One region of the Sporomusa sp. 246TCP1 genome, then DNA from elsewhere that is predicted to be linked to it. Evidence: riboswitches for the same ligand, from Rfam matches in the RefSeq annotation. Region 1 holds a riboswitch; the other holds the start of a gene.

Region 1 (3,159 bases):
GGAAGATACCTTATCATTTTAGACAGGTTAAACGATTTGACCTAAAATATAAAATGAGGTGATTTACATGGCACATCCAAAGTATGAACTGCCAAAAACTCCCCATGCGGAATATCGTTATAAGATGGCGATGAAACATGTGGAAGCGGCGAAAGCTGCCGGGAAATCTTCGGAAGAAATCCACGAGATGTTTAACAAAATCATGAATTACGATATTGATAATTTAACAACTAACGACGAAGCCCACAAAAAATATCATTCTGCTGTTGCCCATGCCAAAAAAGCACTGGAAAACGGCAAGTCATCGGAAGAAGCCCATAAGATTTTCCAGCAGGTGCTGGAATCAAAAGGCGAAGGCCACTGCCATAAACACGAATAAAATACATAAGCGCTCTCTGCAAGCAAATGAGACCGCTTAAAAAGAAAACACGGCCTGCGCCAAAGGTTTAGCGCAAGCCGTGTTTTACTAATTTTTGTAGTCAACCTGGACCGCAATTTGTGTAACATATTCTTTGGGGTTAGCGGTGGCCCAGTAATTCCTTAATTGGCTAATGTAATCATCGCCGATAATTTCCAGATTATTTAGCTTTAAAGTCAAGCAACTTTTTGATTGCACTTTTATAGTTGCTGTGGTACCCGTCAGGAGTGGCAATTTTGGCATAGAGTCCTTGCGGTTTGATTTGCGCCTGGGGGTATTCGTCAGGATAGGAGATGCGGGTGAAGATCCGGGTTATTGCCAGATAGTTTTGCTTTCCGCGTGGCGCACAGCGGTCTTCAATATAAATAAAATTCTCCTTGACTCTACTACGGGTATATACTTTATAATTACCTTCATATAGGAGTGTGTCAAATATACTGATTTGAATTGCAAAACTGAATACCGATGAGATAGGTGCCCCCAAAGGGGGCTTAATAGGGAAGACCGGTGCAAAACCGGCGCGGTCCCGCCACTGTAATAGGGACAAATCCAAGATATACCACTGCAGCGAAAGCTTCGGGAAGGTTTGGACAAGCGATGACCCAGAGCCAGGAGAACTGCCTATCTGTCAATCACCGTTTTTTACCCACGAGCGATGGGAAGGGGATTATTGGAACAATCTACCCTTTACGGCTATTAATTTATGCCGGGATTTTTATTTGGATGGTTCTTTTTTGTAACAACCCCCTCCCCAGAACCTATGGGAGGGGGTTGTTTAAGTGGTGATGCTTAAAAGACAGCAGGAAGTGGGAAAGAAATGATTTCTAAACTTGCAGGCATTGTTCTATTGCTAGTTATTTCTTTTCAGGGCTGCGCAGAAAGCAGTAACATTGAAGATACTGCCTTTCTTTGGCTTGAATACGGCAAAAAGATCAATGAAACGAACGGCTCGATAACGCAAACTGTATATCTAAATAGCAGTTCTGATTCGCTAACTATTGCTGACATTAAAAATTTAACAGCATTTTATTGTGACGGACGACAGAAAGGTGAAAAACAATATTATATCATCCCGATAGAACAAAAAGACGGCCTTTATTTCTTAAGGGTCAATACTTCCACTCAGTTTCTTTATTATGTATATGTTACAGGAACCTGCGCCCAAGAACATTTTACAGCCCAGATAGCATTTCCTCTGTATGGAGATGGGTTAGATAAAAGTATAAAAAAGGAACCGGTGTTGCTGGAAAGTTCCAAAACATTTACGTCCATTGACCTGGTGTCAGCCGGGAATTTCCCCTGGGCTCAGACTGGCCAAACATTCCAGTTCCTATATAAGCCAATTCATCCGTCCGGCTATCCTGTCCAAGAAATGAAACTCATCGACATAGGCAATAAAAGTTATGAAAAACTTATGCCTGGTGATGATGGTAGGTTTTCCTTTACTCCGCCCCATGATCAACGATTAGATGACGGCGGATATCATGAATATAAAGAGACAATTATCTATACGGAAGAATTCGTGGGAAATGAAGTATATAAAACTTCAATGAATTTTCTCCTGCGCCGCTCATTGTCTGCTCACAATAATCTTACCCTGGGCTTATGTTTCTTCTTTGCTGTAATGGCAGTTATTTCAGGTGTTGTACTATTTCGAAGAAGGAGTTTTAAGTATTAAATGATAGGTACAATACGCTTGCTAATACAAAATCTTATGTTTGTGGTATGGACTTATGGCGGTCGCATTGGCTTGAATTTTGGGTATTCTATGCCCTGCTTTTCCTGCCCTTATGTTCATGGATGCGCTGGAAACTGTTATCTCATGGCGCTGCAGGGACAATGGGGGGTTGGCTTCTATTTTCCCGAGTTGCTTTCCTACAAAGGGTTTAAGGTAATACTGTATTTTTTGATCTTTGCTATTTTAACAATCGTATTGTCAAAAATATGGTGCGGCTGGATATGCCCGTTCGGTACATTGCAAGACTGGTTGTCCCAACTCAGAAAGAAGCTGGGAATACGGGAAACAGAACTTTCCTGGAAAACCCGGGAGCGCCTAAAGCCGGTTAAATATGTATTACTGGCACTGCTTCTTAGTATTCCGCTGCTGATTACATATGCAGGACTACATAGCGATTTTTACTTATTCTTCTGTCAGATTTGCCCGGCAAAACCGATTATGCCTCTGTTTGTTGGGGATACGCGAAATTTCGCGTTGGACTTTACGAACACAATCACCTTGACCTTTTCCGTAATATCCATAATGATTGCAGCTGGTACGCTGATAGGAAGTTTTTTCAAAGACCGATTTTTTTGTCTATTTTGCCCAATGCTGCCCTTGATTCAAATGTCTAAAAAAATCAGTTTTATCCGGTTTGAAAAATCGGTGCATACCTGCTCGGGCTGTGGTAATTGCCAAAGAATGTGTCCTATGGATATTAGGGATGTTCATCTTGAAAAGACGGAAAAAAACGTTATGAGTGAAGACTGTATGCTTTGTATGAGATGTATTGAGGCTTGTCCTGAAGACAATACATTGACTGCAAAATTTCTTAAGTACAACATATTTTCTTCGTCACGAAAATATGTTGCCCAAAACTATCAACAGGGGAAATCATTGGATGAATAAAATTGTGCAAACAGAAGAAGAACGCCGCATAAGACAGCGAACAAAAGTGTATGAAAAAACTTGTGAAGAATATTGTCATGAAATTAACGTATTGAAAGAAAGAACTGACTATACC
Region 2 (3,159 bases), 160 kb from region 1:
GCGGCAACGCTGGTCTGATGTATATGCCAATGACATTGGTAGTTATAGATTTGACAATAAATCACTGCACATTGATGAAACCGATAAAAATTTGGTGCATGTTCTGATTAGAACCATTTTTGCCGATTCGAAGATTATCGGCAATTTGAACGAAAAGTATCAGGGAAAACTGAGCGCAGGTGACAAAGTCACTCTCAGCGAAATGCAGATGGTCTTTCAGCTAAAGGAAAAAATGTATGCAGTAACAGAGACCAGGATAGTTAGCGAACAAGGAATTGTAGTGGAAGATACCAAGAAAACTGCCAAATTTGTTGCTGTTACGCCAAATACCTTTGCTGAATCCATGTACTATATTGCTAAAAAGTGTAAGCAGGGATGCCTATGATCAAAATGCCAAATATTGATTTCGTTCACCTGGATACGGCAACCCCCAGTGAGCGGCAAGCGGCCGATCAAGAAATCGTACAATGGGCCGCAGAGGTGTTAGCGGAAGTGGTAAAAAAACCGGATGAGCTTAGCGAAAGACAATTAAATCGGTATTTGTATGTGATAACAAAATTCAGTCTGTTTTTGCCCAATGCCGCCAATCCCCTCGATTTTAATCAGTATTTTCTTTTTATTTTCTGCTATTCGTTATTTAATGCCATATATGTTGACAGACAACAAGGGCGGGTCATAAACTTTAGCACCGAAGATGTATATGCCGTCTTGATACTGATCTTCAAAAAATATTTTACCAACAATCACAATCGGCTGCCGAATTACTTTAAACTAATTCGAAATCTGAATGATACCAAAGCGTTTACCGAACAATTTAGGGAGCACTGTCAGGAAGAACGCAAAAAACTGGATTATTATGCGGTAATAGAATACCTGAACGAGAAAAAACTGGTAGAATTGGTTCCTCCGATACCGTCAATCAAAGTACATCCTAAGATCGTAACAACCATCTTATATGAACTTTGTCATTTAATCAGGCAAAGCAGTCAGAAGACAGCAATGGAAAATGACATGGCCGCCGGTAAGTGTAGTCTAGGGAAAGTGTTTTGAATCTGCTGTCAGGCGGCTATAACAATAGCAAATATAAGACAATACATAGCGTAAAGGTACAGGTGCCCGCAAGGGCTTCATAGAAAAGCCGGTGAAAGGCCGGCGCGGTCCCGCCACTGTAATGGGGAGCAAAGCCAAGAGATGCCACTGGGATACAAGTCCTGGGAAGGTTTGGCAGCGTAATGATCCAGAGCCAGGAGAACTGCCTGTACAACAATCACCGTTGACCTGCGAAGATGGGGAGGGGATTTAATGAACAAGCAGACGTAACCCCCCTATAATATTACAGGGGGGTTATTTTATTTACGCTTGTCACCAGGTGGGACAAGCAATGACTTACCAACAACAGCATAGCAGATATCACAGGATATCGGAATAGGTGCCCTGCGGGGCTTAATAGGGAAGCCGGTTAAAGACCGGCACGGTCACGCCACTGTAAACGGGGAGCAATCTCGCCTAGTTGCCACTGGAGCAATCGCTTTGGGAAGGCGCGGGAAAGCCATGAACCGGAGTCAGGATAACTGCCTATTTGACAATCACCATTTTACCTGCGAGTGACAGGGAGGGGATTACGTAAGGTTACCAGACCCTAAAGAAGCTGGCAGCTTAGCGTAAGCACTCCCCAAAAGGGAGTTTTTTTATTTGCTATAGAAAGAGGTGAGACAATTAATACTGGTCGTCGCGTACCTATATTTAATGAATAGCGGTAGCTAAACAAGTTTAGTATGCGGATTATTTGAAAAGGAGCGGAGAATGAAAAAAAAAATAATCGTATTTTTAGTGCTTTTCAGTTTAGTGCCATTTTTGTCTGTTTATGCTGCCGAAAAGGCTGAAGAACCTGCAAGTGGAAGTTGGGAAATGAAGATTTCACGTGAGAAGAAACTAACACCGGCGGAGGAAGAAAGAGAGCGCTGGGTAGGAGTATTTGCCAATGATATAGGTATATATATGTTTGATTGCAAATCTCTGGCAATGGTTGAAAATGAGAAAAATAGTGTCAATGTTCTTGTGAGAACGATATTCACCAACTCCAAGGTTGTTACTCAATTGAATGAACAATACAAAGCAAAACTCAATGCCGATGATAAGGTAGGCTTTAGCGAAATGCAGATGACTTTTAAAGTCGATAAAAGAAAGTATCTTGTTATGGAAACCAAAGTTTACAGTGCTCAGGGTGTTTTGCTGGAAGAAATAAAAGCAAAAGAAGCAGTTTTCAAGGAGGTACCGGTGAAAACATTTGCTGATTCCATGTATGAAGTAGCAAAGGCTTTTTCGCGGAACCAGTAATGAACGGATTTTATTGAGGATGAGAACCTAATTTATCATTAATGTGAAAAATAATTATTAAAGGGGCTTAGCGATGAATAAAAAAAAGGATTTAGAGAAGAGAATAGTTATTGCTTTGCTTTTGGGGCTTAATTGCGTAAACGCAACTGGGTATGCCGAAGAAAATAGTGACCAGAGTAACACTAACCCCAAATTTTCCTTAGAGGCAATAACAGTAGAAGCGGCAAGACCGGATTGGGAGAGCAAGCTTTCCCCAGGTACAGTGACAGTTATCAGACCGGACGATTATCAGGGAGAACAGAAATCTTTACCAGACTTATTAAAAGAAGTGCCGGGTGTTCATGTACGTGAAGTTAACGGTAAAGGGCAATACACGACTGTCAGTGTGCGTGGCTCTACCGCTGCGCAGGTAGGCGTGTTTGTTGACGGCGTTTTGTCAAATCTCGGTGGTGACGCTGCCGTAGATCAAAATACCTATGCGCAAATGGAGCGCTTATGACAGCAGCCGTTGGGGCGGTGCTATTGACGGTACCTATAAAGCCGGCAAAAATCATTTAGTGGAATTTATGGTTAATTATTCTGATGAAAATATGGATGTTGCCGGTTCTGGTATTACAGATGGTACCTTGGAAACAGGCTATTCTTCAGCTAACCGTTATCGTACGGATTATAGTCAAAAGCTGTTCAATGTACAGATGCAGGATACGATAACACTCAATAGGAAAGGCGACCTGTGGCTGACGCCGAGCGTACGTTATAACCAATCCGAAATACACAGCGGCAATGCCGTAGGCTGGGCCAATAATGCGGGGACTCCTGCCG

Evidence for each region. Region 1 has a riboswitch for cobalamin ahead of AC1ECB_RS10035 (hypothetical protein). Riboswitches for the same ligand answer to the same signal wherever they lie in the genome.
Region 2: linked by a shared signal. The riboswitch ahead of AC1ECB_RS10675 (hypothetical protein) and the one ahead of AC1ECB_RS10035 (hypothetical protein) in region 1 are both predicted to bind cobalamin.

The regions. Positions count from the first base shown of each region.
Region 1 is NZ_CM170492.1:2,033,541-2,036,699, reverse strand. It holds gene AC1ECB_RS10040 (hypothetical protein) at 68-379, shown strand; cobalamin riboswitch at 874-1,057, shown strand; gene AC1ECB_RS10035 (hypothetical protein) at 1,236-2,096, shown strand; gene AC1ECB_RS10030 (4Fe-4S binding protein) at 2,097-3,044, shown strand; gene AC1ECB_RS10025 (2-hydroxyacyl-CoA dehydratase subunit D) at 3,037-3,159, shown strand, end outside.
Region 2 is NZ_CM170492.1:2,192,581-2,195,739, reverse strand. It holds gene AC1ECB_RS10685 (hypothetical protein) at 1-385, shown strand, start outside; gene AC1ECB_RS10680 (hypothetical protein) at 382-1,050, shown strand; cobalamin riboswitch at 1,094-1,274, shown strand; cobalamin riboswitch at 1,411-1,593, shown strand; gene AC1ECB_RS10675 (hypothetical protein) at 1,804-2,337, shown strand; partial or broken gene AC1ECB_RS10670 (TonB-dependent receptor) at 2,411-2,812, shown strand; gene AC1ECB_RS10665 (TonB-dependent receptor domain-containing protein) at 2,814-3,159, shown strand, end outside.